Regions from separate parts of the Exiguobacterium sp. s46 genome, predicted to be linked through region 1. Evidence: predicted binding sites of a transcription regulator. Region 1 holds the regulator's gene; the other holds the start of a gene.

The links. Region 1 encodes LexA, which represses DNA repair genes until DNA is damaged. Its sites were predicted from a motif close to CGAACATATGTTCG; they were not measured.
Positions count from the first base shown of each region.
Region 2: the regulator LexA is predicted to act here: its motif matches at 7,863-7,876, upstream of KNQ08_RS13115 (Y-family DNA polymerase).

Region 1 is NZ_JACSMY010000001.1:428,820-445,171, forward strand. It holds gene KNQ08_RS02180 (AzlD domain-containing protein) at 185-511, opposite strand; gene KNQ08_RS02185 (AzlC family ABC transporter permease) at 490-1,191, opposite strand; gene dhaK (dihydroxyacetone kinase subunit DhaK) at 1,346-2,314, shown strand; gene dhaL (dihydroxyacetone kinase subunit DhaL) at 2,339-2,941, shown strand; gene dhaM (dihydroxyacetone kinase phosphoryl donor subunit DhaM) at 2,934-3,302, shown strand; gene KNQ08_RS02205 (GNAT family N-acetyltransferase) at 3,435-3,899, shown strand; gene glpK (glycerol kinase GlpK) at 4,094-5,596, opposite strand; gene KNQ08_RS02215 (MIP/aquaporin family protein) at 5,640-6,341, opposite strand; gene KNQ08_RS02220 (metal-binding protein) at 6,528-6,998, opposite strand; gene lexA (transcriptional repressor LexA) at 7,030-7,644, opposite strand; gene yneA (cell division suppressor protein YneA) at 7,856-8,143, shown strand; gene KNQ08_RS02235 (YneB family resolvase-like protein) at 8,189-8,842, shown strand; gene KNQ08_RS02240 (DUF896 domain-containing protein) at 8,956-9,192, shown strand; gene tkt (transketolase) at 9,466-11,436, shown strand; gene KNQ08_RS02250 (YneF family protein) at 11,561-11,791, shown strand; gene KNQ08_RS02255 (ABC transporter transmembrane domain-containing protein) at 11,912-13,663, shown strand; gene KNQ08_RS02260 (ABC transporter ATP-binding protein) at 13,660-15,423, shown strand; gene KNQ08_RS02265 (SH3 domain-containing protein) at 15,481-16,352, opposite strand, start outside.
Region 2 is NZ_JACSMY010000002.1:301,344-317,695, forward strand. It holds gene KNQ08_RS13070 (aldo/keto reductase) at 1-74, opposite strand, end outside; gene KNQ08_RS13075 (iron-containing alcohol dehydrogenase) at 207-1,232, shown strand; gene KNQ08_RS13080 (EAL domain-containing protein) at 1,287-2,249, opposite strand; gene KNQ08_RS13085 (DUF1294 domain-containing protein) at 2,430-2,693, opposite strand; gene KNQ08_RS13090 (TPM domain-containing protein) at 2,712-3,449, opposite strand; gene KNQ08_RS13095 (LemA family protein) at 3,446-4,039, opposite strand; gene KNQ08_RS13100 (undecaprenyl-diphosphate phosphatase) at 4,147-4,983, opposite strand; gene KNQ08_RS13105 (ZIP family metal transporter) at 5,341-6,153, opposite strand; gene KNQ08_RS13110 (YolD-like family protein) at 6,205-6,534, opposite strand; gene KNQ08_RS13115 (Y-family DNA polymerase) at 6,518-7,840, opposite strand; gene KNQ08_RS13120 (pentapeptide repeat-containing protein) at 8,017-8,655, shown strand; gene KNQ08_RS13125 (MBL fold metallo-hydrolase) at 8,723-9,478, opposite strand; gene KNQ08_RS13130 (arsinothricin resistance N-acetyltransferase ArsN1 family A) at 9,539-10,027, opposite strand; gene KNQ08_RS13135 (1,2-dihydroxy-3-keto-5-methylthiopentene dioxygenase) at 10,152-10,688, opposite strand; gene KNQ08_RS13140 (methylthioribulose 1-phosphate dehydratase) at 10,705-11,325, opposite strand; gene KNQ08_RS13145 (2-hydroxy-3-keto-5-methylthiopentenyl-1-phosphate phosphatase) at 11,322-11,981, opposite strand; gene KNQ08_RS13150 (2,3-diketo-5-methylthiopentyl-1-phosphate enolase) at 11,978-13,168, opposite strand; SAM riboswitch class I at 13,239-13,340, opposite strand; SAM riboswitch class I at 13,546-13,649, shown strand; gene mtnK (S-methyl-5-thioribose kinase) at 13,728-14,894, shown strand; gene mtnA (S-methyl-5-thioribose-1-phosphate isomerase) at 14,891-15,940, shown strand; gene KNQ08_RS13165 (sugar ABC transporter substrate-binding protein) at 15,952-16,352, shown strand, end outside.

The DNA.
Region 1 (16,352 bases):
GTCCTTGTTTTAGCATATAAGGTAGATCCATTTGACTCGCGATTAGAAAAATGGCGCACAACAATATCAAATAGGGTATAAACTGCTTATTTGGCATATCAGGACCTCCTTCACTATCCATTTATTTCTATTATAAGGATAACACAAGAGATACATCGAAATAGGCTAAAGATGAATAAGTTGCTTACAGATACAATCGTAGAAACGCCATCGTGACGACACCCATCACGACCGTCCAGGATAAACTTTTACTGAAAATCGCGACCGCCATGGTCGGGAGGGCGGCGAAGACATGAAGCGTCGAAACCGTCGGAAACGCCTCATCTTGAGCGATGAGGAGATTCTGAAAAAAGAGGGCACCAAGCAGGCAGACCGGAATGAACGAGAGCCATTCTGTTACGAGGCGCGGTAACGTCAGTCCATGAAGGACGAGAAACGGTAAGACGCGTGGAATCCATGTGACGAGTCCACAAGCTAAAAAAAGAGCAATTAATTCTGGGCGGATTTCCATCGTGTGATCACGACTCCTATACTTGCACCACCGAGCGTCGCGCAAAGAACGGCGACTTCTGGAGAAAAGTAGCGCATGGTTATGTAAAGCAATAGTAAGACAATCAGTAAAAGGCAACTATTCACGGCAATACGGGAACGTTCCCCTTCAAACTGTAAGTACAATAAGCCGATGAACATCGCTGTCAGGGCAAAATCGAGACCGAAGCGCTCAGGATCAGGAAACCAGCTGCCGACAAGGGCGCCGAGAACGGTTGCGACGATCCAGCTGAAGTAAGCAGTCAGATTCAAGCCATGCATGAAGGACGGGGAGAGCTTCCCTTTTTGCGCAGTGTTCATCGCGACAGCGAACGACTCATCCGTTAGTAGCGTTCCGGTACCGAGGCGGTCGCGGAGATGACGTGTCTCAACATGTGGCGCAAGCGTCAGACTCATTAACAAGTGCCTGAGATTGACGATGAACGTCGTCAGAATGATGGCAGAAGCAGGACTATTTAATAGTAAGAGACTCGTGATGATAAACTGAGCGGCGCCGGCATAGATGAAGACGGACATGAATCCGACTTCAAGAGGGGATAAGCCGGAGGCACGACCGACGATCCCAGCTGAGAAGCCGATGCCGATATATCCGAGGACAGTGGGTAGACAGGCACGGACACCTGCTTGAAAGGCTGATGACATTCGATTCCTCCTCTTTTTTAAGAGCATAGCACTCATGCGGAATAACGTCACCAACTGGTCAATATTTTCATCATTTTTTTCGACATATTCGACTTGATTTGGTGGTAAAGACTAAGTGGTACGGCAAAATCAGTTAGGTAAAGGAGCGTTTTTCATGCACAAATTAATGAAAGATTCAAACCGGTTCGTGTCAGACATGGTCGACGGACTCGTACTAGCTCACCCTGATTTGTATAAAAAGGTCGAAGGTGTTAATGTCGTCGCACGGAAAGTGCCGCTTGATGGAAAAGTCGGACTCGTTTCTGGTGGGGGAAGTGGGCATGAACCCGCACATGCTGGATTCGTTGGGGACGGCATGCTTGCTGCGGCTGTTTGTGGGGAAGTCTTCACGTCACCAACACCGGATATGGTGCTCGAAGGCATCAAGGCAGCCCATGGTGGAAAAGGTGTCTTACTCGTCGTCAAGAATTACTCGGGTGATGTCATGAACTTCGATATGGCAAAGGAACTCGCTGAACTCGAGGACATCGAAGTCGACACGGTCGTCGTCAATGATGACATTGCGATCAAAAAGGAAGAGGATCGTCGTGGGGTTGCGGGAACGGTCTTCGTCCATAAGATTGCCGGAGCTGCGGCTGCAGAAGGGAAATCACTGAGTGAAGTCAAAGCAGTCGCGGAAAAAGTCATCCAGGGCGTTCGTTCGATCGGAATGGCACTCTCACCATGTTACATGCCAGAGAGTGGCAAACCAGGCTTTGAGTTGCATGATGACGAGATGGAAATCGGTATCGGGATCCATGGTGAAAAAGGACTTGAACGAAAAGCAGTCGCTTCCGTTGATGCGATCGTCAAAGAGTTGCTCGATCGTTTGACGAAAGAGGTACCAGACAAAAAAGTCGCCGTCATGGTGAATGGGATGGGTGGAACGCCAGAATCCGAACTGTATATCACGTATAAATATGTCGCGGAAGAACTTCAGGCACACGGTTACGAGATTGCCCGTTCGTTCGTTGGAAACTATATGACGTCGCTCGAGATGCACGGATTCTCAATCACGCTCTTACCAGTGGATGATGAACTGCTTGGGTATCTCGATGCAGAAACGAAAGCGATTGGATTCTAATTTAGATAAACGGGGTGTACAAAGATGAAGTTGACGACGGAACAGTTACGAAGCGCGCTCATCAAGGCAGCGGAACAGATTGAACAGCACAAGGATGAATTGACGGACCTTGACCGGGAAATCGGTGACGGGGACCATGGGATCAATATGTCACGTGGCTTCCAAGCAGTCCAAAAGACGTTAGAAGAACACGGCGAGTATGAGGACTTAGGAGCTTTATCGAAAGAGGTCGGGATGACGCTGATCAAGACGGTCGGTGGGGCATCCGGTCCTTTGTACGGCACGGCATTCGTTAAGTTCGCTGGTGCGTTCAAAGGGAAAACAGAAGTTGAAGGTGCAGAACTCGCGGATGCTTTCCATGAAGCGACGGAAGGCATCAAATCGCGTGGGAAATCGGAATTCGGTCAAAAGACGATGGTCGATATTTGGACACCGTTCCAAGAGGCGCTCTCGCAAGAAGGGGATTTGAAAGCGGCAATCGATCAAGCGCTTGCTGATACGAAAGCGCGCATCGCAACGAAAGGGCGTGCGTCTTACTTCGGTGAAGCGACGGAAGGCGTCCAGGACCCAGGTAGTCTATCGAGTGCGTTGTTACTCGGCGAAATCGCGGAGGTGCTTCATGGTTAATCTTGTACTCGTTTCCCATAGTGAAAAGCTTGCGACTGGACTAAAGGAACTGTTAGCAGAGATGGCACCGGATACGCCAGTCTTAATAGCAGCAGGTCTTGAGGACGGTAGCATTGGAACGGACGCGACGCGAATCGAAGAAACACTGAATACACTGGACGATGATGGAGTCGTTTTAACGGATATCGGTTCTGCGACGATGAACACGGAACTGGCCCTTGAACTATACAGTGGCGAACGGACGGTTCGGTTTATCGACGCACCACTCGTCGAAGGCGCGTTTTTAGCAGCTGTTCTTAGCGGACAGTCGAAATCCGTTGATGAGATTGAAGACGGATTGAAAAAAGAGTTTAGCAAATAAGGATCAAATCCCCTTTGCTTCAATGCAATGGGGATTCTTTCATATCTGAATGAAATGGTGCTATGAAAATTGTTATCATAATGCATGTACATAAATAGGACAGTAAAAGAATGTAAAGAATGAGGTGAGTTCTTGAGTTATACGTTAAGGAAAGCAGACACTGAAATCAAAAAGCAGACATTCATCCCCTTATTATTACTGGCTGATGAATCTATCGATAAGATTTATGAATATTTACCTAACGGTGACCTGTATTATCTCGAAGATTCATCTGGGCATGTAGTGGGTGTTATTGCTATGACCAAAATTAATCAAGATACAATGGAAATAAAAAACGTCGCCATCAAAAAAGAACAACAGGGTCAAGGGTTAGGAAAGAGGATCATCTCATTAACGCTCGAACAATATATGGAACAAGAGTATCATCATTTCATCGTAGGAACGGCTAATTCGAGTATTGATAATTTAGCTTTCTACCAAAAGCTTGGTTTCCGGCTATATGATATAAAAAAAGATTTTTTTCGGTCGTATCCAGAGGAAATCTGGGAGAACGGAATACAGGCGATCGACATGATCATGCTAGAGAAAAATGAGTGATCCACATTATATATGGAAAGGAATACATGTGAACTCCTCTATGCGAAAGAGTAGCACAAAGAATTATGATGTATGTGCTGAGGCGACACTTTTGAGTTTGGTGTTAGAAAAATGACTTTTAAAATGACTTTATTGTAGTTTTTATAAGACAGTGAAAACCCGGTCCCTCTGCAAAAGGGACCGGGTTAATTGTTTTATTTCGATGGTTTGAAGACCATAGTCGCTTCCACCGCTTTTTGCCATCCAGCATAGCGTTGTTCACGATCGTCTTCTTTCATCTCTGGTTTGAACTGGTGATCCAGTTTCCATTGTTTTTTGATCTCCGCTTTATCTTTCCAGTAACCAACAGCTAATCCAGCCAGGTAGGCTGCACCGAGTGCTGTCGTTTCGTTAATTTCTGGACGATCGACAGGAACGCCGAGGATGTCCGATTGGAACTGCATCAAGAAGTTATTCGCTACTGCACCACCGTCGACACGAAGTGTCTTCAGTTCGATACCAGAATCTTGTTCCATCGCTGTCAATACATCGCGTGTTTGATAAGCGAGTGATTCAAGCGTTGCCCGAACGAAATGCTCTTTATCTGTTCCTCGTGTTAACCCGAAGATTGCGCCACGAACATCTGAATCCCAGTATGGCGCACCGAGACCAACGAAGGCAGGAACGACATAAACACCGTCTGTTGAGTCGACTTTCGTTGCGTAACCTTCTGAATCTTTCGCATTTTTCAGCATCCGGAGTCCATCACGGAGCCACTGGATCGCAGAACCAGCGACGAAGATTGAACCTTCCAGCGCATATTCCACTTTTCCATCGACGCCCCAAGCGATCGTTGTCAAAAGACCGTGATCAGAAGAAACAGCTTTCTCACCCGTGTTCATGAGCATGAAGCAACCTGTTCCGTATGTGTTTTTCCCTTCACCTGCTTCAAAGCACGTTTGACCGAAGAGTGCGGCTTGTTGGTCACCCGCAATACCAGCGATGGGCACTTCGTAACCGAAGAAATGATACGGTACCGTTTTGTCGTAGACTTCACTCGACTGACGAACTTCTGGCAACATGGAAGCAGGAACACCGAGGATATCGAGTAACTCTTCATCCCATTTTTGTTCGTAGATATTGTACATCAACGTCCGTGAAGCGTTCGTGTAGTCCGTGATGTGCGTTTTTCCACCAGACAGTTTCCAAACGAGCCACGTATCGATCGTACCGAAGAGCAATTCACCGTTTTCCGCCTGTTCACGCGCACCTTCGACATTATCGAGGATCCATTTGACTTTCGTCCCAGAGAAGTAGGCATCAATCAAAAGTCCTGTCTTATCGCGGAATTTCTGGTTCAATCCTTGTTCTTTTAAGTCATCACAGATACCAGACGTTTGACGCGATTGCCAAACGAGTGCGTGATAGACGGGTCTGCCTGTTTCTTTGTTCCAGACGACTGTCGTTTCACGTTGGTTCGTGATGCCGATTCCAGCGATTTGCTCAGGTTTGATATCTGCTGTACCGAGTGCTTCAGCCATGACAGCAAGAATCGAACCCCAGATTTCGTTTGCATCATGTTCGACCCAGCCTGGTTGCGGGAAGTACTGTTTGAATTCCCGTTGTGCCGAGTTGACGATTTTCCCATCGTGATCGAAGATGATCGCACGTGAGCTTGTCGTACCTTGGTCGAGTGCTAGGATATACTTGTTTTCCATTTCGAAATCCCCCTTGAGCGGTATGTGTTAGTGAGACGTGATCTTAGTAGATTAATTGATAGATGAACACGGCAATCGCTCCACCGATGATTGGACCAACGACAGGAATCCATGAATAGCCCCAGTCAGATGAACCTTTATTCGGAATTGGTAGGATAGCGTGCGCAATACGCGGTCCAAGGTCACGAGCCGGGTTGATGGCATACCCTGTTGTACCACCGAGCGATAGACCGATGACGACGACGAGTAAACCGACGATGAGTGGTTTTAAGCCGTCTCCGAACGTCGTTAAACCGAGTGCCAAGATACCGAAGACGAGAACGAATGTCCCGATGATCTCAGAAATCAAGTTCGACGGCGTATGACGAATCGCTGGACCTGTTGCGAACACACCGAGTTTTGCAGCTTGATCATCAGTCGCTTCAAAATGTTTCATGTAATGAAGCCAAACGAGAATGGCGCCGATGAAAGCTCCGACAAGTTGTCCGGCAATGTAGATCGGAACGTCTGCCCACGGTAGGTCAGAGTTCAAAGCAAGTGCGATCGTCAATGCGGGGTTCAAGTGTGCTCCACTTTCAGCAGCTACGAATGCTCCTGTCATGACGGCAAGACCCCAAGCGAACGTGATGACGATCCATCCGCTGTTTTCCGATTTCGTCTTTTTCAAGACGACACCGGCGACGACTCCATCCCCGAGCAGGATGAGGATCATCGTACCGATCATTTCCAATACAAAGTTATTCATGCAAAAACCCTCCCTTTGGATTAAAGCAGATAATGGCCTTTCTACTTTAAATTACTCCGATTTGAGAACGTTTTCAATACATATAATTGAAATATAGGAATGGAAATTTTTTATTTTGATGTTTAAAGATACGTAAAAGTGGATAAGAAAACACCTCTTACTGCCTGCAAGCAAGCAAAAGAGGTGTTACCGACGACGTTTTTTTCTTTTTTTAGGTCGAAACCAACTGCTGGAATAATCTAGTAGGATATGAATCGTGCTGGCTACGATGATGCCAATAACAAAAGCTGGCAGGGAAGCGAACCACGAATCAATCGTAGCAGAATCAAGAACCTGAAAATATAGACTTAAAAATAGTAGCGGAATCAGAATCGCAGCACTATAAAGAAGCCGAATGATGTCTCCGATGATCAGTCCATGCGACCAGATCGATCGGTGAGGCATGATCTTGACATACGGCATCCACAAGACTCGAAATGGTCCAAAGCGATAATAAGGTTCTGACTTTAAATCGAGGTCGGGTGACAACCAAAGGGTACCGACAGCGATACCGATGGCGGTTGGTAACCAATCGGTTTGTTGCGTTGCGACCGAATACGCAACGTAACCCGTCAGTGCGACGGTATTGACGGTATCATGTACATTTCCTGAAGGCATGAAAAAAGACCAGTCGTAACTGGTCCCTCCGTCAATGAATCGTCCGATACACGCCGATTACCTTACCAAGAATGGAGACATTATCGAAATACATCGGATCCATCGAGTCATTTTCTGGTTGTAAACGTACCTGTTGATCTTCTAAGAAGAACCGTTTCACCGTCGCTTCGCTATCTTCGGTCATAGCTACGACGATTTCTCCGTTTTCTGCTGTGTTTTGTTGGCGCACGATGACACGATCGCCGTCAAGAATACCTGCATTAATCATCGATTCACCATCGATCGTCAACATGAAGACCGTTTCGTTTCCTACATAATGTGCAGGGAGCGGGAACTGTTCTTCGATATTTTCAATCGCTGTAATCGGAAGACCCGCTGTGACTTTCCCGATGACGGGAACATGGACGATGGCTTCCGTGATTTCTTCAGGCTTATCAAGCAATATCTCAATCGCACGTGGTTTCGTCGGGTCACGGCGAATCATTCCCCGTTTCTCGAGTCGATCCAAATGACCGTGTACCGTCGAGCTAGACGCGAGTCCGACTGCTTCTCCGATTTCACGAACTGATGGTGGATACCCCTTCAGTTTCACTTCAGAGACGATGTAGTCGAGAATCTCTTGTTGGCGCTTAGACATTTTCCGCATACGAATTGCCACCTCTTTCTGGATTGAAGTTTGAAATGTAAGAATATATGTTTCTAGATTCACTATAACATAGAACAAATGAGCGTACAAACAATTGTTCGACATTTTGTGTTGACCGAACACGGGTTCTGTGTTTATTATGAGTTATGCGAACAATTGTTCCGCGAACATTTATTCTAACTCATTCATTTCATATTTGGAGGGATTCATGATGATTCATACGATTCGTACTCATGCTTTTTCAATTCTCTTCTATGCATTAAGTATTGCCTTCGTGATCTTTTTACTCACACCGCGCCCGGATGAAAAAGTGGCGCAACTAATGACTGCTTCCGTTACGGTCGATGAGAACGCTACAGTTGAACAAATCGCTGAAGTCTACAATGACGGTTCGATGTCAGATGAAGAATACGTCAACTGGTTGATTAAAAATAATGATGTCGAGACAAAACACGTCATCTCAAAAAGCAAAATCGTTGTACCAATCGCACAACAATGACAAAATGGAAAAGTTGTGAAAGAACGAACAGGGATGTGAGGTACGATGAAGGTCGTGATTTATTGTCGGGTGTCGACCGAAAAAGAAGCACAAGATAGTTCGATTGAACGCCAACGGATGGAACTTTCGAAGGTTGCGTCTCAAAAGGGTTTTGATGTCGTGGATGTCGTCTCTGAAAAAGAGAGTGGATATGACGTCGATCGGGAAGGGATGCTGACGGTTCTTGATCATGTGACACGTGATGCGGTAGATGCGGTCCTCGTAACGGATGACACACGGATTGGTCGAGGGAATGCGAAAATCGCTATTTTGCACACGTTTAAGAAGCACGGTGTTCGGTTGATGACACTTGATTCCGATGGAGAATACCAACTTGCTGATGCAGAAGCGATGGTCCTTGAGATCGTCTCACTCGTGGAAGAATATCAACGGAAACTGCATAATGCAAAAATCGCGCGCGGCATGCGGCGAGCGGTCGAACAAGGCTTTCGCCCGGAACGAAATCTGAATCGCCAAGGAGAGAACGCCGGGCGTAGCCGAAAGGACGTACCGATCGAAGAAATCGTACGTCTCCGTGAACTCGGACTGACGTTTTCAGATATCGCCATTACGCTTCGCGGGATGGGACATGATATTTCAAAGGCAACGGTCAATCGTCGATACCTTGAATACCGCGAATTGACGCCTAGCCCGGAATGAGAAGCAAGTAACCCGTCGACTGACGCGGTTAACTTGCTTTTTTTAGTAAGCTCTTTTACAGTAAGAATACAATTGAACTACTCAAGTTTGAGTCGTACAGAAAGAGGGATTCCATGTTATCACAAGAACAATTAGATCGAATCAACGCATTAGCGAATAAATCAAAAGTCGAGCCGTTATCAGAAGCAGAAGCGGCAGAGCAAAAAGAGTTACGTGCAGCGTATCTCGCAGCATTCCGTGGATCGTTCAAAAACCAACTCATGGGCATGAAGATCGTCGATGAAGAAGGTACGGACGTAACACCAGAGAAATTAAAACAAGCACAAGAAGAAGAACGGAATAAACAATAATCGTTTGTTTCTTCTATAGAAGAAAGAGGTTCGCGTTAAGCGGACCTCTTTTTTGTTTAGCGCTGTTAGATGAGGAAACATTGCACGATAGCAATACATCTTAATAACGATCTTTCATCAATTCATGCATCCTGTATGAGTCGATAGAACGGCTATAGATAGCGCATTCATTTTAATGTGATATACTATTTAGAAAAGTTGTATCACATTTAAGAGTGTGCTAAAATGAGTAGGAATTTGTGAAAAAGAGAGAGGATGATTGTTTTGACGAACATGACGACAGTAGAACAATTAGCAATTAATACGATTCGTACCTTATCGATTGATGCCGTGCAAAAGGCGAACTCGGGTCACCCAGGTATGCCAATGGGAGCAGCGCCGATGGCATTCTCGCTTTGGGCGGATCATATGAACCACAACCCTAAAAATCCAGAATGGTTCAACCGCGACCGTTTTGTACTTTCAGCCGGACACGGTTCGATGCTTCTCTACTCACTCCTCCACCTATCGGGATATGATCTATCAATGGATGATCTTAAATCATTCCGTCAATGGGGATCAAAAACACCAGGTCACCCGGAATACCGTCACACGGCTGGTGTAGATGCGACAACAGGTCCACTTGGTCAAGGGATTGCAATGGCAGTTGGTATGGCGATGGCAGAACGTCATCTTGAAGCAAAATACAACCGTGACGATCTCAACGTCGTCGATCACTTCACATACGGAATTTGTGGAGATGGAGACTTAATGGAAGGTGTCTCAGCTGAGGCGGCTTCACTCGCAGGTCACCTTGGTCTTGGTAAATTGGTCGTATTGTACGATTCAAACGATATCTCACTTGATGGCGATCTCGATAAATCATTCTCTGAAAACGTCCAGAAGCGCTTCGAAGCGTACAACTGGCAAGTCATTCGCGTAGAAGACGGAACGGATATCGATTCGATTTCGAAAGCAATCGCGGCGGCACAAGCAGAGACGACAAAACCAACGTTGATCGAAGTCAAGACAGTCATCGGCTTCGGTTCACCGAACAAGTCAGGGAAATCGGCTTCTCACGGTGCACCACTCGGTGAAGCGGAAATTAAATTGACGAAAGCTAGCTACATTTGGGATCACGAAGAGTTCTACGTCCCTGAAGAAGTCAAATCATTGTTCGACGAGCGGATCGTCCAACGTGGTGCTTCTGCGGAAGACGCATGGAACGAAACGATGAAACAATACGAAGCAGCGCATCCAGAATTGCATGCGGAACTCGTTCGCGCAATCGCAAACGAATTGCCAAGCAACTGGGAAGCAGATCTTCCGACGTACGACTTGTCATCGAAAAAAGCGACACGTCAAACGAGTGGTGAGGTCTTGAACGGTCTTGCGAAGAACGTTCCGACATTGTTCGGTGGTTCAGCTGACCTTGCAGGATCGAACAACACGATGCTCAAAGGCGAAGCAGACTTCGACATTGACCCAAGCGGTCGTAACATCTGGTTCGGTGTACGTGAATTCGCAATGGCTGCTGCTGTCAACGGTATGGCACTTCACGGTGGCGTCATTCCTTACGGTGCGACATTCTTCGTCTTCTCGGATTACCTCCGTCCGGCGGTTCGTCTTGCTGCGTTAATGGGACTTCCATCAATCTTCGTCTTGACGCATGACTCGATCGCTGTTGGGGAAGATGGTCCAACACACGAGCCAGTTGAGCACTTGATGAGCTTCCGTGCAATGCCGAACGTCACGATCTACCGCCCAGCAGACGGAAAAGAGACGATCGCAGCATGGAAAACAGCGGTTCAAGCAAAAGACAAACCGACACTTCTCGTCTTGACACGTCAAGGTCTTCCTGAACTGGAAGGTACGACGACAGAGGGCGCTGAAAAAGGTGGTTATGTCATCGCTGGTGACGTCACGAAAGCTGATACGCTCTTAATTGGTACGGGTTCAGAAGTTCACCTTCTTGTCGAAGCACAAAAAGAACTTGGTGAATCAGCAGCTGTCGTTTCGCTTCCATCATGGGAAGTATTCGAAGCACAGTCAGCAGAGTACAAAGAATCAGTTCTTCCGAAACACATCACGAAACGTGTAGCGATCGAAGCAGGGGCTTCACTCGGTTGGTACAAATATGTAGGAACAGAAGGACAAGTCATCGGAATCGATCGTTTCGGCGCATCTGCTCCTGGAGACTTCCTCTTGAAAGAATACGGCATGTCTGTTGAGAACGTATTAGCGACAGTCAAGCAACTCGGATAATCACTTCCGGAAAAAACGGGTCCGATCTTACGTCGGGCTCGTTTTTCATCTATTATCATCTATGCAAACAATTGGAATTATAGTATAGTAAAAAGCGACGTTTTAAGTTAGAGGAGGAAGCAACTTGGCTACATGGATTTGGATTTTAATTGCCCTTCTTTGCTTGGTAGCAGGTGTCGCCCTTGGTTTCTATATCGCTCGTCGATACATGATGAACTACTTGGAGCAAAACCCACCAATCAACGAAGATATGATTAAGACATTGATGATGCAAATGGGTCAAAAGCCATCACAAAAGAAAGTCAACCAAGTGATGCGTTCAATGAGTGGTTCAATGAAATCACCTAAAAAATAAGCTGTACGAAAGGGGACCAAATGGTCTCCTTTTTATTTGCTATTTTTTAGAAAGAGAACTAATCTAAAATGTGAGACTATTTCAAATAATCATAGGATTTAAAAAAGGGGGGAGACTTGAATGGGAGTCTTCAGGAAACTCGGTTGGTTTTTCCGACGAGAATGGAAAGCGTATAGTCTTGGGGTCGTCTGCTTGATTTTTGTAGCAGCGTTAGAACTCATTCCACCGAAGATCATCGGGACGACAGTCAATGGTCTAAGCGAGGGGAGCTTGACGAAGAATGATTTGATTCGTCTCGCAGGTACATTGTTGCTCATCGGGGTCGCGACGTATTTCATTCGTTATTTTTGGCGTTTTCATATCTTTGGGGCATCGATTCGTCTCGGTCGATTGTTACGCAGTCAACTGTATGGTCATTTTTCAGATTTGGATCAATCGTTCTATAAGAAATATCGGAGTGGAGATTTGATGGCGCATGCGACAAACGACGTACAGGCGGTATCGATGACAGCGGGTGCGGGTATTCTAACGCTCGTCGACTCGGTGACGATGGGGAGCTTCGTCATCATCACGATGGTCACGACGATCAGTTGGAAATTGACGCTCGTATCACTTCTACCGATGCCGCTGATGGTTTACTTAACGTCACGCTACGGGAAAATGTTACATTCGCGTTTTCATGACGCGCAGGAAGCCTTCTCCGACTTGAATGACAAGGTCGCGGAAAGCATTAGTGGTGTCCGTGTCTTAAAAGCAACAGGAGAAGTGGAGTCTGATGTACAGACGTTTACGGATCTATCGGATGACGTCGTCCAAAAGAACCGTCGTGTCGCAAAAATCGACGCGCTGTTTGACCCGACGATTTTTGGATTAGTCGGTCTATCGTACATCATCGCTGTCGGATACGGTGCGTATCTGTTACAACAAGGCGAAATCCGAATCGGTGACATCGTCTCATTCACTACATATCTTGGTTTATTGACATGGCCGATGCTCGCCTTCGGTTGGTTGTTCAACATCGTCGAACGTGGTCGTGCTTCTTACGATCGGATCGAGCGGATGCTTGCGATCGAACCGGAAATTAAAGACGCGAAGGAAGCAGCGACAAGTGTTTCCTCACCAGAACTCTACGTTGGGATTGAGCGTTTCATCTATGATACGCAACCGGTCTTACAAGACATCGATGTGACGTTGAAGCCCGGTAAATCGCTCGGCATCGTCGGGAAGACGGGTGCCGGGAAATCGACGTTCGTTCGCTTATTGTCTCGCGAATACGACGTCAAACAAGGTGCCATCACGATTGGTGGACGAGACATCAAACAATTGACACGTGACACCGTCCGTCGTCAAGTGGCGATCGTTCCACAGGATCATTTCTTATTCTCGGCGTCGATTGCCGACAATATTGCTTTTGCAAAACCGGATGCATCAATGGAAGACATCATGGAAGCGGCACGTATTGCAGCAGTCCATGAGGATATTCTTGGATTTAAGGAAGGGTACGCGACGATGGTCGGGGAGCGTGGGGTGACGTTATCCGGCGGTCAAAAACAACGGATCTCGATTGCCCGAGCATTATTAGCGGATTGTCCGATTTTAGTGCTCGATGATGCCTTGTCTGCGGTCGATGCCAAAACCGAGGAAGCGATCATCCATCACTTCCGCACGGCGGATCACGATCAGGCACAAATCATCGTTGCCCATCGCCTGTCGGCTGTGTCGCATACCGATGAGATCATCGTCCTTGAAGACGGTCGGATCATCGAACGGGGCACGCATGAACAGTTACTCGCCCATGACGGTTGGTATAAAGAGACGTACGATCGCCAGCAACTAGAATCACTTGTTGAACAAGGAGGGCGTTCCGAATGAATCATGATATCAATGAAAAAGCCGTCCTGAAGCGATTGCTTGATTTCGTCAAACCGTTCAAAAAGCAAGTCAGCATCGCCTTCATCCTGCTATTCATCACGACAGCAGCAAAACTCGGGGGACCGTATCTCGTCAAGATTTTCATTGATGAGTATGTTGCACCAGGGACCTATCCAGTACAGGAAGTCGCACTTTTGTTTACAGCGTACTTGTTACTGCATACGACAGGGATCATCGTCGATTACTTGCAAGCGTTCGAATTCCAAAAGATTGCCTTGCAAGTCATTCAACGCTTACGCATTGATGTGTTCCGGCATGTCATGCACTTACGGCTTGCCTATTTTGACCGGACGCCTGCCGGAGTGCTCGTGTCCCGGATCACGAACGATACGGAAGCGATCAAGGAGCTCTACATCGGTGTCTTGTCGACATTCGTACAAAGTGGTGTCCAGTTGATTGGAACATATATCTTCCTCTATCTACTAGAGCCGCGACTCGCGACGATCGCGTTACTATTGTTACCACTATTTTATTTCATCATTTGGATTTACCGGAAGTATTCGACGAAGTATTACGCGGAAGTCCGCGATTTACTATCGAAAATCAACGCCCAACTGAACGAATCCATCAACGGCATGGCGATCATTCAACAATTCCGCCAAGAAAAACGCTTGATGGCAGAGTTCGAGGAGACGAACGTCGCCCACCAGAATGGACGTTATAAGAACTTGAAGCTCGATAGTTGGTTACTGCGACCAATCATTGAATTGTTACTCGCCATTTCAATTGCGACACTCGTGACGTATTTCGGTGTCCTATCTTTCTCACAAACGGTCCAAGTCGGTGTCGTCTATGCCTTCATCAGCTACATGGAGCGGATCTTCCAACCGGTTCAGCAAATCATGCAACGGTTATCCGAGTTCCAGCAAGCTGTCGTCTCAGCAGACCGTGTATTCAAGGTCCTCGATACGGATGAGCCGGAACCAACGAAACAACTCGAAGGGGATGCACGAGTATCGGAAGGACATATCGTCTTTGAAGACGTGCGCTTTAGTTATGACGGAGAGAAAGATGTCTTGAAAGGGATTTCGTTCGAGGCGAAAAAAGGACAGACGATTGCCCTCGTTGGTCATACGGGAAGTGGAAAAAGTTCGATCATCAATATCTTGATGCGTTTTTACGCGTACCAATCGGGTCGGATCTTGATCGATGGTCAACCGCTTGAGCAGTTATCAGAAGAAGAACTACGACAGCATGTCGGACTCGTGTTGCAGGATTCATTCTTGTTCACAGGAACGGTCGCTGACAACATTCGATTATTCGATAGTTCGATTTCCTTTGATCGTGTCGAAGCGGCTGCTAAATTCGTACAAGCTGACGGATTCATCAATCAACTGGACCAGCAATATGACAGTCCCGTTGCGGAACGGGGGGCGACGTTCTCAGCTGGGGAACGTCAGTTGATCTCCTTCGCACGCACGATGGCGCGGGATCCGAAAATCCTGATCCTCGATGAAGCGACGAGTTCGATCGATACGGAGACAGAGGAGAAAGTGCAAGTCGCACTTGAACGGATGCGTCAAGGGCGGACGACGATTGCCATTGCCCACCGTCTATCGACAATTCAAGATGCAGATTTGATTCTTGTATTGCATCAAGGGGAAGTGATCGAGCAAGGAAATCACCAAGAATTAATCGCACAAGATGGTCTGTATAAGAAGATGTATCAGTTGCAATCCGGTCATGTCACGGTCTCTTAAAAAAAGACATAAAAAAAGCCTGCCAGGCGGCCTCGCCCGGCAGGTTGTTTGTTCTGATTAGTAGACTGTGACTGTGACGTTTTGGCGTCCCCAGTTAAGTGCTTCTTGTTGTGAACCAACGAGAAGATCAAGTTTGTTACCTTGGATTGCGCCACCACGGTCGAGTACGATTGCTTCACCAATGCCTTCGATGTGCATACGTGTACCGATTGGGTATTGTGAAGAAGCTGCTACGATACGCATACCATTGTACGTGATCGTATTTGTAACGTCATAACCGCTTGCTGTCAACGCACGACCGTTGTAGAGTTGGCTACCGTTGTTAGACGGGTCGTTCGTGTAAGCAGTGACGTTCATTGTCACTTTCGTACCTGATTTTGCAGGTGTCGATTGTTTTGTTGCAGTTGCTGGTTTAGCAGCTGCTTTTGGTGCTGGCTTCGCAGCTGGTTTAGCAGCTGGTTGTGCTTGTGCTGCTGGTGCTTTCGATACGCCAGCGAGTGAAGTGTAGTCGCTGTGTACGTAGCGTGTTTTACCATCGATTGTTGTTTTGATCCATGCACCGACTTTACCTTCTACGTTGACTTTTTCGCCTTTGTAGAGGTTACCGACATCTTTCGAGCTTGTCGTTGGTTGTGTGCGGACGTTTAGTACTGCCGTAGTAACTGTCGCTTTTTTAAAGTCGAATGAGCCTGCTGCAGACGTATACGCACCATGGACATAACGTTTTTGACCGTTAACTGTTGTTTTGATCCATGCGCCAGAACGTCCTTCGACATTTAATGTTTGACCTTTATATACATTGCCTACGTCTGCTGATGCAGTTGTAGGTGCTGTGCGTACGTTGAGTACTGGTGTATTTACTGTTACCGTTTCTGAGGCAGCCTCTGTCTCTTGGGCAAATCCTACTGATAGAGCTGTTGCTGCAAGAC
Region 2 (16,352 bases), on a different contig from region 1:
TCTTCCGGTACTTTAAAGACACCATATCCGAGTTGGGGCATGCTGATGCCGTTATTTAACGTAATCTGTTGCATCGATTCATCGACTCCTTTGTAGTAAATTCTTCTCTTTTCTAGTGTACGCGCTCCTCCTGTAAAAATCGAATGATTGCCGAAGTGAGTTCTTTTGCGTATACTGAGCGATAACAAATATTAGGAGGCGATCCTGTGATTCGACAAGCTGTTTTACAATACATACATGAGCAACACGCACTCGATCAACTCGAAGAAGTGATAGGTGATCGTTCAGCAGTCCTGATTCATGGACGTCAAGCCTATGAAGCAGCCGCTTTTGCTTTACCAGCATTACCACGTTTTTTATTTGAAGGGCATTGTACGGATCAACAGGTGGAAGCTTTCAAACAGGTATGTGCTCCATACGATGTGATTCTCGCGCTCGGAGGTGGGAGTGTCATCGATACGGTAAAACAAGTCGCGTTTCAATTGAGACGCCCGATCATCATCATTCCGACGATCGTCTCGAACTGTGCTCCGTGGACTCCGCTCAGTGTCATGTATAACGAAGAGGGACAGTATATCCGATTTGATACGTTCCCCGTCGTGATTGAAGCCCTTTTACTCGATCATCGGATCATCGCAGCGAGTCCGTATGATTATTTTGTAGCGGGGCTCGTCGATACGCTAGCGAAGTGGTATGAAGCACGTGCCTTAAGCGGATCATCGGCTGAAGATCCCGTCATCGAGATGGCGCTTCGGACAGCTGAACGTTGTAAGGATCTTATCTTGTCGACGAATATAACGGAAACGCGTTTTCGTGAGTATCCCGTTGAAATGCAACATCTCGTCGAAACCGTCATTCCGTTAGCCGGAAGCATTGGTGGTTTTGGTGACGCGGCGACGCGTGGTGCAATCGGACACGCAGTGCATAACGCGTTATCGCCTCATCCAGAAACGCATGCGTTCTTGCACGGGAGTAAGGTCGGTTACGGACTACTCGTTCAAGAGAAGTTACTCGGACATGATGATGATTATGCAGAGTTGCGTGACTATCTTCTTGCACAAGAACAGCCGACGGCACTCGCAGACTTCGCATTATCGCTCGATGTCGTCGAAACACTTGCTTTACGGACATCGAAAGAGGAATTGTGTCGTCTGTTGCGTCCGATCGTGTCAATGGAACAACTAGTGGATGCTATTACACGGAACGAGATGGTTTTCGTTTCGACGACTTAACATAAAAAGACGCACATGTGCCGAATAATCATCAAACGGTCCATGTGCGTATTTTTATTGTGCTTTCGCAAAGCGAGCATAAGGAGCAGGGCGACCGAGTAGGTATCCTTGACCAAGATCGAAGCCGAGTTCGCGGCAAAGATCGAGTTCTTCTTGCCGTTCGATGCCTTCCGCTAAGATTTGAATCCCCATTTCTCGTGTCAGATGACGGGCTTTTCGTAAAAAGGCTTCGTTTTCTGAGTTCGTATCGCAGTGATCGATGAAGGAACGATCAATTTTAATATAATCCGGTTGAAGCAAGGACAACATATCGAGTGTCGAGAAACCAGCGCCTACATCGTCCAGTGCTACTTGAATGCCTTGCTTCTTATACTGTTCGAAGACGTGTTTCAAATGGTTGACGTCTTCAATTTTTTCCGTTTCGACGACTTCGAAGACGAGCCGACTCGGATCGACTTGATAACGTTCGACGATCTCAAACGTATGGCGCAGGCAGTACTCCGGATTATAGATCGTCGAAGGGAGAAAGTTGATGAACGTTTTTGTTGTGCCACCGATATGATGCGTCGCACGGATGGCTTCTTCACGCGCCCGCTGATCAAGACGGGAATGAAGTCCCATCTTCGAGGCCGTCGAAAACAAGACACCAGGCGAGATCGGCGTGTTATCATCTGCTGCTCGCAATAAGGCTTCGTTCGCGACGAGCACGTTGCGCTGGATATCATAAATCGGTTGTAAATGGCTTGTCATGACCCCATGCTGGATGAAATCAATCGCAGACCGATGCTTCAGTTGTTCTAGAAGTGCTGAAGCTAGGATGGGTGCTGTCACATAACGCGATTGTGTGGCGCGACACGACACCGGATAATCCGCTACACGTAAGAGCGATGTCAGTAGCTGTTCGAGCTGTTCGAACGATTGATAGGAATAAATTTCTGGCGTTGGTGATTGAATATGGAGTGCTCCCGCTTCAACGAAACGGATTGATGTCGTACATTCGGCGCAAGGATGCCACATAAAGGGATGTCCACCTCTCAGTACATCAAAAAAAGATGTATTTATTAAATTGGTTAATTTCTTTACCCTAAGAGAAAAAGAAATTAAACCTGTTCTTCATAATCATTGACCTCATACAAAAAAGAGAAGGGAACGACGGACACAATTCCGTACGTTCTCTCCTCTATCGGTCACATTCTTTCATTGTGAAGTGTAAACAAACCAGAAAGTGAGATGCAAGACAGCAACCATTGGAACGAGCCATTGGAACTTCGTTTTCCGTGTCTTGTGCCGAACTGTGTACATACCGATCCAAGAACCGAGCGCACCACCGAGGAAAGCAATCGTCAATAGTGTCGCTTCGGGTGTTCGGTAAGCATGTTGCCGCGCCCGACGTTTATCCTGCCACATCGTTACAAATCCGATGAGTGTCAGGAGGAGGTAATACCCTAAGATGATCCTCATGAAAAAACGACTCCTTTTCTACCGTTCGGCACCACCACCGCCGGAACTTCCGCCACCACCGCGACTGCCACCATTTCCACCGCCACCACGCATGATCGCGGAGAAGATGTTCAAAATCGCAAAGAAGAACATACCACCGGTGAACTTCATATCGAGGAACAATAAGATCAGTAATCCAGCACCGATCAGAATCTTCGTCCAAAGCGGAAGTCCGTCGTCATTTTGTGTTTTCGGAGGATCCTGTGACTCAAGCGACTGGTCCTTTGAAATGACACTGACGACCGCTTTATATGTTTCGGATGCTGCTTTTCCATACTCACTGTTTTCCTTGTAAGGAACAGCATACTGATCGAGAATACGTCCGGCTGTGATGTCTGTCAAAATCCCTTCGAGTTTATAACCGACCTCGATCCGGAATTGGCGATCCTTTTCGTTCGGAGCGACGACGACAAGAACACCATTGTCTTTTCCTTCTTGACCGATGCCTTGGCGCCGGAACGTTTCATTGGCGTAAGAGCTTAAATCCTGTCCCTTTAGATCGGGAACCGTCTTGAGGACGACTTGTGCTGTCGTATATTGTTCGAGTTCCTGACCGAGTTGCGCGAGTTCGGCTTCTTCCGAAGGGGTGAGCAGCTGAGCATCATCCTGAATGAAGAAGGCTGCTCCCGTCCGTTCTGAAACGGCACTAGCTGTTGGAACGAAGAGGAAGAAGACGAGGAACGCGCTCAACAGAAGTCGCGTCCACCGCCGAATCATTTCGAATCACTGTTAAAGTCGACGGTCGGATTTTCCCGGTCGCTGTCTGAAATCTCGTAATACGGCTTTTTCTCGAATCCGAAGGCGGATGCGTAAAGTGTCGTTGGGAAGCTCCGACGTTTTTTGTTGTAGAGGGTTACAGCATCATTGTAATCCTTGCGGGCGATCCCTAGACGATTTTCTGTTCCTTCCAGCGTGTCCATCAAGGATTGGAATCGTTCGCTTGATTTAAGTTCCGGGTAAGTCGTCTGCAAGGCAATCAATCCCCGAAGCGAAGACGTGACTTGTTGGTCGGCTTCGATCCGTTGTTCAGTTGACGCAGCACGCGCAAGACCCGCTTGGGCTTCTGCGACTTTTCCATATACTTTTTCTTCTTGACCCGCGACACCTTTAACAGTTTCAACGAGGTTCGGAATCAAATCCGCACGACGCTTGATTTGGTTGTCGACTTGCGACCATTTATTCGATACATCTTCTTCTACATTGACGAGGCTGTTGTATTGTCCGATTGCTAAAAAGGCAATCACGGCGACAACAACGACTCCGATGATTAATGGGAGTTTTGATGTACTCCGACTTCTGCGTGCCATGTGGCATTCACTCCTTTAGTTATGTCTCATCCCTATATACCCTTAAGCGACTGAATTAGTTTCAAAAAAATGAAAAACCGTCAGCTAAAATAGCTAACGGTTTGAACTTACATGTAGACGATGACAGCTAAGATAGCTGCTAAGACAAGACGGTAGATGGCGAACGGAACGAGTTTGATCTTGTTGATCAGCTTCAAGAAGAAGCGAATCGATAAGAGGGCAAACACGAACGACGCAACGAAACCGACAGCATAGAATGCGAAGTGGTTCGGTTGAATGTTCTCCCAGTTCTTAACGAGCGAAAGGAAACTAGCACCGAACATGATCGGTACAGCCATGATGAACGTGAAGTCGGCTGCCGTCCGGTGATTCATCCCGAGGAAGACCCCTCCGGAAATCGTTGAACCTGAGCGGGAGAAGCCAGGCCAGAGTGAAATACATTGGAACAGACCGACGAGTGCTGCTTGGCGATATGTAATCTGATCAAGCGATGTCGTTTTTGGTTCCTTTGGTCCGAATTTATCGGCTGCGATCATCAAGAGGGCACCAACAGCAAGACCGATGATGACCGTTTCAATCGAGAAGAGGTTCTCATCGATGAAATCTTCGAATAACAATCCGAGAACAGCTGCTGGTAGAAGACCGATCAAGACGTGACGTAGCTTTAATTTGTGTGTCCCTGATGCGTCGTGTTCGCCTTCAATCTTATACAAACCGATCAAGCTGAAGAGGCGTTTCCAAAAGACGACGACGACCGCAAGAATCGATCCGAGCTGAATGACGATTTTAAAGGTGTTCGCCGAATATTTACCGAGAAAATCGGTCGTTTGCAACCACATGTCATCGACGATGATCATGTGACCTGTGGAAGAGACCGGTGCAAATTCCGTCATCCCTTCGACGAAACCGAGTAAGAGCGCTTTTAAAAGTTCAATGATTGTCATGATAATCTCCTTCTATATGATGTGCTAGTTAAAAACATATCATGTTTTATTCTTGTGAGATAGAACTAATTGGAATATCGGGCGCAGGTCTGAGAGACGATCGTATGTGTAAGACGCGTTGTCCGATTTAAATTCGTTTGGATAAGATAATAGATGGATTTAGGTATCATCGGATAGATCAGGAAATCCGGTCATTTTCATTCATACTAAAACGGCATGAAGGAAAAGGGAATCTTTCTGTTAGGACACAAGGTCAGAAAAACTTCAAATCGATTGGTTTCACTGGAATATGTCTGGATCTACAAACAGAAAAACGAGCAGGAGACAGTATCGTCCACTACTCGTTTTGAAACGGGATCATCCTAAAGCGACGTCAAGAATCATCATGACCGTAAACCCGACCATCAGACCAAGCGTTGCTAAATCGGATCCGTTTTCTGCTTGTGATTCCGGAATCAATTCTTCGACGACGACGAAAATCATCGCTCCGGCAGCAAACGATAACGCATACGGTAGAAGCGGTTGAACGAAGAAGACCGCGGCTGCTCCGACCATCGCGGCAATCGGTTCGACGATTGCTGACAATTGACCGTAATGGAAGGCGCGCCGACGCGACATTCCTTCACCGCGTAGTGGAATCGATAGGGCAGCTCCCTCCGGCATGTTTTGTATCCCAATACCGAGTGCGAGCGTCAAGGCACCGGCGACGGTCGCCCCGTCCATGTTTAAGGCAGCGGCGCCAAAAGCGACACCAATCGCAAGACCTTCGGGAATATTGTGCAACGTGATCGCAAGAAATAGTAACGTCGTTTTCTTGAGTCCTGTCGAAGGACCTTCCGCTGTCTCGAGTGGTGCAGATAAGTGCAAATGCGGCGTAACGAAGTCGAGGAGACGGACGAAAAATCCACCAGCGAGAAAACCGATGGCGGCAGGAATCCAGGCGATTCCTCCATCCTGCTCCGTGAACTCGATCGCAGGAGCAAGCAGCGACCAAAACGACGCGGCAATCATGACGCCGGCAGCAAAACCGAGCATCATGTTCATGACGCGTTTTTCAATCGTCGTAAAGACGAAGACGAGTGCCGCACCAAGTGCGGTTAACCCCCACGTCATCATTCCGGCAAGCAATGCTTGCACGACGACGGGGAGGGAAGTAAACCAATCCAACATGACTATTCCTTCTTTCCGGGGACGATTTAAAGCATCCATCTGTATGAGAGCTTACCCGTTTTCGATCCGGACGATTCGTGTGAAGGGAATTTCAATGACTTCACGTCCGCGCAGAAAGAGAACGGAACGTTCGGGTTCTAGTCGTTCCACGAAACCGACGACCGTCACGTAGCTACTTTCCTTATAATACGTGATTTCAAGTTCGTTTCCTTCTATTAAAGCTTCTTGAAGCAGAAAGTGCCATGATTCTTGCAACTGTTCATCAATTTCAGGCAAGTCGAGCTGATGCATCTGGACATAATATTCCCGCAACAGTTGCAAATGTTCCGGCATGAGAAAAGGAATCCATTTTAAATTTCCTCGATCACGATACGCTGTCATGAAGATCACCTCCCGGATGACCGCCGACGAAACGAAGACGACGTTTGGCGACACTCGTATCAAGAAACGAGACAGCGAGGCGAATCGTTCCTTTTCCGTAGCGGAGGTTGACGACATCCATTGCTTTTAATAACCGTCGTCGTTTCCAGAGCCGCGCATTATCCTCGAACAAAGACAACTGTAAGGTGCCTTGATCGGCAGTCAAATGCCCCACTGCGACGGATAAAAAACGAACAGGTTCTCCGTCGAGCCAATTCGGTTCGAACAATTGTAAGACGTGACGCAGAATGATTCGTTCATCGGATGTCGGATAAGGCAACCGCACTTGACGGGAGAAACCACTTCGGACGACGTTTCGAGAATAGCGGACGCCGATGTGAACGGTCCAGCCGACTTGATTCGAAAAGCGACAACGTGCGGCAACATCCTGCACGAGTTCATTGAGCACATTCCGAATGCGTTCGAACTGATAATAGTCCTGCATTAAGGTCACACCGTGTCCGATCGTCCGTTGAGGGGCTTTCTCGAACAGATGACGAGGCGCAAGAAGTGTCGGTGACGCGTCGAGTCCCCAAGCGTGGTGCCATAGTTCGGCACCGATGACACCGAATCGTTCGTGCAACTCTTCGACAGGGCGCATGGCAAGATCACCGATTGTTTCAATCCCCATCATCTGCAGATGTTGTTCCATACGGTGTCCGACCCCCCACATCTTCCGAATCGGAAAATCATGAAGACGTCGTGCGACATCAGCATATCCACATCGCGCGATGCCTTCTTTTTTCCCGATTAAATCAAGCGTCAGTTTCGCGATGACGTTATTTGGACCAATCCCGATCCGGACGTGGATGCCGGTCTGTTTCAGGATTGCTTCTTTAATTTTGAGGGCAGCTTGCAGGTCGGAACCAAATAGGCGATCGGTTCCGGTCATGTCAATGAAACTTTCGTCAATTGAATAGACGCGGATGGCTTCAGGTGGGGCGAATTGGTGCAGGACATCCAGGACACGAATCGACGTCTTCATATAAGCGAGCATACGTGGTTCGACAAGTCGAATCGTACGACGAACAGCGTATGGCAATTGCTCGATTTCATATAATCGACCGGCTGTCTTGATTCCAAGTGCTTTTAAGGCAGGGGTGGCAGCGAGAATGACGGACCCGCTTCGTTTTAAATCGGAGACGACCGCTAGGCGTGTCGTCAAGGGGGGGAGATTGCGATACTGGCATTCACAGCTGGCGTAGAAGGACACACTGTCGACGCAAAAAATCCGTTTATCTTGTGGTAAAACGACGGAAGGAAACATCTGAATCACTCCTTTACACAAAAGAACGTATGTTCTTATTTTGATTTTCCTTGACTATAGCACGGTCTCAAAGTGTCTCAAAATAAAAACTGTTGAAAAAAGGGGAATTCGAACGATTTCTCCTCATATAAAAGGAGTTTGGTACACTAAGGGAGAGAAAAAAGGGGGAACCTTCATTGAAAGAGACCGTTATCCGTTTACCAGAATTACCGAAGACGCTTCAGTCAGAGACGTTCGATCAAGTCGAAATCGATGATCCGTATCTGAAAGGAGCGCGTTATGAGAAAGAGTCGATGCCGAGTGAACTGACAGAACGCATCGATGCCTATCAAGTGTGTTTTCAAAATGTCTCGTTCGCGAATCTTACCTTTGACCGTGGTTCGTTCGAAGATATTCGTTTTGAGCAATGCGACTTAACCGGATGTCACTTCCAAGAAACTCGTTTTCACCGTGTGTCCTTCGTCGGATGCCGGATGACGGGTGTTCAGTTCGAAGATTGTACGCTGGACCATTTAACGATTCAGGAAGGGCTTGCGGATTACGTACAGTTCATTCGCAGTACGGTCCGTCATCAACACTGGAGCGAAACGACGATGAAAGAAGCACAGTTCTTCGAAGTGAAGCCGACCCAGTGGAAACTCGAAGCGGTCCGACTTACGGATAGCCAATGGATTGAAACACCGTTAAAAGGTCTTGACCTCCGGCAGACGGAACTCTCTGGTATTACGATCGATCCGCGATTTTTACCAGGTGCTGTCATTACGGAAGAGCAAGCAGTTGCCTTTGCTCGTTTGTTAGGTCTCGTCATCCCATAACAAAAAGAAGCCCTTGTTTCGATGGATATTCGAAACAAGGGCTTCTTTTTAATGAAAGTTACTGTTCTTAAAATGACATCGTTTCGCCATCCTCCGGAATCAGGAAATGGGCAGAGAGATGGAAAGCAGTTAAAAAGTCAGCAATCATATCACGTCGCAAAAGACAGTGGTTGACGGACTCGAGGTGCGAGACGATGATCGTCGCTTCCGCCGCCGCTTCATGAACCGCAAGGAGATCACGCTGTGACATCGTGATCGGCTCTCCGGTCAAGAACTGGGCGGCGCCACTGTTGACGACGATGATATCGGGCGTATGTTGTTCGATCGCATGCGCGACCTCGTCACACCAGATCGTATCACCTGCGATATAAAGTGTCGGTTCGTCCGGATGGGTGAGGACGAGCCCAGACACACGTCCCATCCGTTCGCCGATTTCACCGACACCATGCTGTCCACCTGTTCGATGGACCTGGATATCACCGATCGTTACACCGGAATCGAAGGAAGAGACGTTCGTGAAGCCGGCTTCTCGGATTTGCTGCGCGTCTTCTTCTTGCTGCGCATAGAGTGGCAAATGCTTGGGTAGAAGTTGTTTTGCAGAATCGTCGAAATGATCGGCATGCAGGTGTGTGACAAAGACAGCGTCAGGATCGAGCAGTGTGTTGACATCGACCGGTAAGTCGACGAGTGGATTGGCGACGGCATTTGGTGTTTGACCGAAGGGAGGCAAGCTGCCTTTTTCGCCGAGGAACGGATCAATTAGTAAGACTTGATTGGCATACGTGACAACGAGTGTTGCATTACGAATTTGTTGAATATCCATTAGGTTCATCCTCTCTCAATGACTCGGATTGACTATTCCCTGTCTGGCATTCAATGAATCCTATCGCAAGCGTTTCTCCATCGCCATGACGTCGACATATTCGCCGTTCAACTGTCCTTGTTCCTTAAACGTTCCGACGATCCGGAACCCGGAGCGGATATAGAGTTTTTGTCCGATTTTATTGAACGGGAAGGTAAAGAGGATCAGCTTATGCATATGATGATCACGGGCATGTTGTTCAATCGTTTCGAGCAAACGTGTGCCAATCCCTTGTCCACGATGTGTCCGAGTGATATAAACCGAAATCTCACCGACGGATGCGTAGACAGGACGCGGATTATACGGATCGAGGGAAATGAAGCCGAGGACACCTGTGTCATCTTCAGCGACATATCCAGCATATCGATCGGTGCGTTCCGCATACCACTGGGTCATGAAGGATAAGTCCTTTTGGTCGGTCTCAAGCGTTGCGATCCGATCTTCGATACCTTCGTTATAGATGGCGAGAATCGCTGGTAAGTCGTGTTCCATTACGGGACGAATATGCATGACGCTCACTTCCTCATCGCTTTTCCTCCATTATATCGGTTACGTATCAATGTAGTGATATGTTTGTGCGATAAGAAAAGCGCTGATTCCCTTCATATGAAGGAAAACAGCGCTTTTATCGATCTTAAGAGACCGTTGACGTCTCATTCTCGTAAATCGGAACCCAGCCGTCTGTCGTGACGAAGATCCGAACAGCGACGACTTTACGATCGTCTTGAAGCGTAAAGTAGTGGCGTGTGTTAACAGGAACGGAAATCAAATCACCAGGATTGAGTTCGATGTTATAGTAGCCGACTTCTTCGTCTTTGATCGCGAAGACGCCATGACCGCTGACGATGAAACGAACTTCATCATCCGTGTGATGATGTTCTTTCTGGAAGTTGACGAGCAACTCATCAAGGTTCGGTGTCGTATCCGAAAGTGAGATGATATCAGCTGTCTGATACCCACGACGTTCTGATACGTCTTTGATTTCGGGAGCGAACGTATCGAGAATCGTTTGTTTGTCTGCATCCGTCAGTGTGAAGTTCTCAACGAGAGGCGCTGGAAGTTTCGAAACGTCCCACTGTTCGTAAAGAACGCCGCGTGACGCAAGGAAGTCAGCGACTTCCGTTTGATCCGTATACCGTGTGTTTGTTTCTTGGAATAAGACTGTTGCCATGAGATGATTCCTCCTTTTAATGAATGGATTGACGGCATGATTGCAACGTCAACGTGTAATTGAATAAAAACTCGAAGGCTTCGAGGTGTTTCTTTGCTTCAAAGGCGGTCGGTGCCCAGACCGTGATCCCGTGATTGCGGATCAGGACGGCACCACTGTCCGCTGTGACATGCGGTGCAAAAGCAGCGGCAAGCGTCGGAATGTCCGCATGATTCGGAATGATCGGTACCGTGACCGTCGCATCCTCTTCCCAGTGTCCGAGTGCCTTGATGATTTCTTGACCGGAAAAGGTGATGCTGCCTTGATCGCCATAGAGTTCCGAAATCACATTGTTCGCAATCGTATGGACATGCAGAGAACAACCGGCGTCCGTTCGATTGAACACTTCGACATGGAGCAATGTCTCAGCGGAAGGACGCCCGGATTGCTCACCAATCAATTGACCGGTCGCATCGACATGAACGAAGTCGTCAGGAGTCGTCTGCCGTTTATCTTTTCCGCTTGCCGTCACAAGGAATTCAACCGGGACACCGGACGTCCGAATGGCGAGATTGCCACTCGTACCAGGGAACCAATCGCGCGCCGCAAGCTCTTGTTTGATGGCGCGTAGCTCTTCATACCGTCGCATGAATGTCATGTTGTCACCTCCGCTCGTGTTAAATCATGAACGATGTCGTGGAACGTCTCAAACGGTGTATAGGCGATATCGTTCTCTTCACACAACGTGATCAGATAATCACGGGCATAGACACGATCCGCTTCTTTCGCGAGTTCGAAGTCCGTCACCGAGTCACCAATGACGATGATGACGTCATCGTCTTTGCGCAATGCCCGGGCAACGGACGTTTTACAACAGCCGCACCCGTTCGTGCAATGGGCATCGCAGGCGTTTGGCCAATCGATATGGACGAATGGACCACTGAAATCGGCGACGTTACAGTAAATCTGTTCTTGTTCAAGGAATGGCGCTAAGATCGGTTCGACGAAAAAGTCCATTCCACCGCTGACGATCGAAAAATCGATTCCTTGACGACGACTGTACTGAAGTAACTCCGAAAATCCGTCGCGAATGACTGCACGCTCCAACAAAAAGTCAAGATAGGCTGTTTTTCCGTCAGACGGCAGAAGTGCGAACATTTGCCCGACACCACTCTGAATCGATAACGTCCGGTCGAGTACACCGCGTTTTAACGGTTCGAAGTCACTAGCTGGCGCAAATGCCTGCATGAGTGCGATGATGTTATCTTGCGTCGTCACCGTACCGTCGAAGTCACAAAGAATCCGTACGGTCATGACTTGATCCCCCAAGCGTCAAGGGCGATCCGTAATTCTTCATGACGCGATGCTGCCGCCGATAGGGATTCATTTGCGAGTGCCGCATCGAGCGCCTGGCGGAAAGCAATGACACCAGCCGCAGCACCTTGCGGATGACCATGTACGCCGCCGCCGGCGTTGATGACGGAATCGATACCGAAGTCCCGTACGAGTTGAGCGACGAGTCCAGGATGAATACCGGCTGAAGGAACCGGGAAGATCGATTTCGTCTGACCGAGACGGGTCGCTTCGACCGCGATGCCACGGGCGACATCCTTTGGCAAAGCGACATTGCCGTAAGGAGACGGGAATAGCGTCAAGTCTGCTCCAGCAGCACGCGGTAATGTGCCGAGTAAGACAGGAGCTGCGACTCCGTGATTCGGGCTAGCGATCAACGCACCGCTATATGCTGGATGATTGAAGATCGGAACGTTGATTTCCGGATCACTCACCAGTTCGCGTAAGACGTCGAGTCCGTATGTGAAGGTATTCAGCAAGAATGCGGTCGCTCCAGCATCAATCAATCGCTTGGCTTGATCCTTGAGCGTAAAGACGGGACCGCTGAGTGTGATCGCATATAACGCACGTTTACCGGTCCGGTGGAAGTGAGCATCGATGACCTCACGTCCGATTCGTGCCCGGTCAATCGTCGGTGTCAACGGATTGTCGTATAGGATCTCATCGTCTTTGACGAGATCAATCCCACCAGCGAGTTGTCCTTCGAGTTGATCACGAAGGAACGATAAATCCCGTCCGATGACTCCTTTGAAGATGCTCATTAACAATGGACGATCTTCGACACCGATCAAGGAACGGACCCCTTCGATCCCGAATTTCGCACCTGGAAAGTCCGACGTAAATGTATCGGGTAATAGCAATTCCGTTAGTTTGATTTCACCGTCGAGTGAGAGTTTCCCGAAGACGGTCGTCAGAATCGCAGAAAAGTCGCGCGACACGTTATGTTCCGGATAACGAATCGTGATATATCCTTTGCCATCGCGCTCTTCGGTATGTACGACTTCCCCTTTGAACGAGGCGAGTTGTTGTTGTTCGAGATGATTCAGTTCCGTCCAAGAACCGACTGTCAGACCAAGCGCGAGTTGTTCAGCGCGTTGCTCGAGTCGATCACGGGCGGTCAATTGATAAGTAGCAGTGATATAAGCCATGTCTTTCCTCCTTCAACAAAAAAATGGTCTCTCGTCAGCGACAAGAGACCATGAATGATTCGAACGTGGACTCTTATCTGTCAGCTTAGTAGCTGCAAGAATTAGCACCGTGCCAAAAGGTCGGTTGCTGCGACATCGTAGGGCTTGTCCCTCCGTCTGCTCTTGATAAGAATTGGATGAAATTGTGAAATCTAATTGCAATTTTTACATGAGAATCGCCACTTGTCAAACTATTTTTAGAAAATTTATTTTTTTGAAAATACTCTTTCTATAGATGGCATAAAAATGATATCCGTTTCTGCTTGATTTCGATTTGACAGCGAGGAAGTCGATTGCGTAAGATTCAAATCAATATCACACACGACAACTACATACGACTCTTATCGCGAGTTGGCAGAGGGAATTGGCCCGATGACGCCGCAGCAACCGACCACTGGGCACGGTGCTACATCCAACAGACGTTTCGTCTGAGAGATAAGAGGACGCAATGACTTTCCTGCGCCTCTTTTCGATGACGAAAAGAGGCGCTTTTTCGTGTATCACATAGGGGGAAACTGATATGACATACAAAGCATTCACAGAACAGGACGCGATTGATCGTGTTCGGACACTAGGACTGATCGGCGATGGAGCCGTCGAAGCAGAAGAGATTGGCGACGGGAATCTCAACCTCGTTTTCCGAATTCGAGAGGGGGAACATCGATTGATTCTAAAACAAGCACTCCCGTACGCAAAAGTCGTCGGTGAGAGCTGGCCGTTATCACTCGAACGGGCGTGGATCGAGCAATCCGCACTCCGTGAATTCGCACGGCATGCCGTGCCGTTCGTACCACGTGTTTTTCATGCTAGTCACGAAGAGGCGTATACGGTCATGGAAGATCTTTCACATCTGACAATCGTTCGAAGCGGTTTACTCGTAGGTGAACAGTATCCGTTGCTTGCGGAACATATTGGTTCTTATCTCGCTCGGACTTTATTCCATACATCGGACTTTGCGCTTGGTCCGGTTGAAAAGAAACGTGTCGCCCGAACGTACTACAATCCAGATTTGTGCGACATCACGGAAAAATTAATCTTCACGGATCCGTTCCATGACGCGGAGACGAACGAGATTGAAGCCGGGCTTGAAGAAGAGGTGGCATATTTATGGGCAGACGATGAGTTAAAACGCGAAGTCGCAAAACTTGAAGCGCTCTTCATCACAAAAGGCGACGCCTTATTGCACGGCGATCTACATACAGGAAGCATCTTCGCCTCGGCGACAGAAACGAAGGTCATCGACCCTGAATTCGCCTTTTATGGTCCATTCGGATTCGATGTCGGGCAGTTCATTGCGCATCTATTCTTCGCAGCATATCCGGATTACCCTACACGACGTGACGCCCGAATCAAGGATATCGATACGTTCTGGCTGACGTTCGCTTCAACGTTCCGTGCATTATGGGAACGGGAAGCCGTCGAACCGTTCCGGGCATCAGGACTCGTCGATGATTTACTGAGCACGATCTTGCAGGATGCCCTTGGCTTTGCCGGTTGCGAATTGATTCGGCGGACGATTGGTCTTGCACCGGTCGCTGATTTAGAATCAATCGATTCAACGACGGAACGCTTAGAGCGGAAACGTCACGCTCTTCGTCTAGGAGCGGCGTTAATCAAACGCCGTACAGAATGCCGGACATTCGATGATTTACGAAACTTTGACGTAACGGAGGAACTCAGCCGATGACTACATTCGTCCAAAGTATTCGTTACGAAGACCGTGTCTTGACGATTCTCGATCAGACACGTCTACCGCAAGAAGAGCACTATGAAGTCATTGCTGATCTCGCGCAAGCGGTTGAGGCGATTAAACAACTACGTGTCCGGGGCGCGCCTGCGATCAGTTTATTCGGTGGATTCGTGCTCGTTCAAGAAGCATACCGGTTTGAAGCGGCGCTACCGGTCTACAAGCAAGCCTTGCTTGAGACATCGGCGACGTTACTCGCGACACGACCGACGGCCGTCAATTTGCGAAATGTACTCAATCAGTTGAATCCAATCATTCAAGACGGGACGTCGGTAGAAGAGATTCGCGAACGGTTGGAAAAACGGACGGTCGCCTTATACGACCAGGATGCGCAGACGTCACGTCAAATCGGGATTCATGCACTGGAATTGTTCCAGTCAGGCGACCGGATCCTAACGATTTGTAATGCTGGATCGATTGCGACCGCTGCTTATGGAACGGCACTTGCGCCGTTCTACATCGCAAAAGAACGCGGTATCGAATTATCCGTTTTTGCGAGTGAGACGCGACCGTTACTGCAGGGAGCACGATTGACGACATGGGAGCTGCAACGTGCCGGCATCGATGTCACGTTAATTACGGACAACATGGTCGCCCATACGCTGAAAGAAAAACAGATCGATGCGATCATCGTCGGTGCCGACCGCATTACACGAAACGGAGATACCGCGAATAAAATCGGGACGTTCCAATTGGCATTGCTCGCGCAAGCTTTTGGTATTCCGTTTTACGTCGCAGCACCGCTCTCGACGTTCGACTTCTCGCTCGTTTCCGGAGACGCGATCGAAATCGAAGAACGTGATCCGCAAGAAGTGACGACTGTCCAAGGTGTCGCGACAGCACCGGAAGGCGTCGCTGTCTTCAACCCGGCGTTTGATGTCACACCACACACATTGATCACGGGCATCATCACCGAACTTGGTGTCATCACGCAACCGAATGAAGAAACGATTGAACAATTAACAGGGCTTCAACCCCTCGGATAAGGAGATATGTCATGAAAAAACTAGCTTACGCCGTCCTAGCACCGGCACTGTTACTAGCGGCTTGTGCGAATGGAGAAGCCACGACGACGAAGGTCGTTAAGGATGTACCAAAAGGGGTTCAATCAGACGTCAAGATCGCCGTCATCCGCAACCTAGCATCGGACGACCATACGAAACAATTCCTTGATGGCGCACGAAGTGAAGGCGAAGCGCTTGGCTTTAAAGTCAGCACGTTCATTTCGGAAGGTAACGACGTCAAGTTCAAGGAGCTTGTCGCGCAAGCGATTCAGCAAGATTATGATGGGCTCATCATCTCGCATGGTAAGGAAGACTACGCCTATGACATGATTAAACCAGCGGTCGACAAAGGGCTGAAGGTCGTGACGTTCGATACGGTCACGAAGAAAAAAGG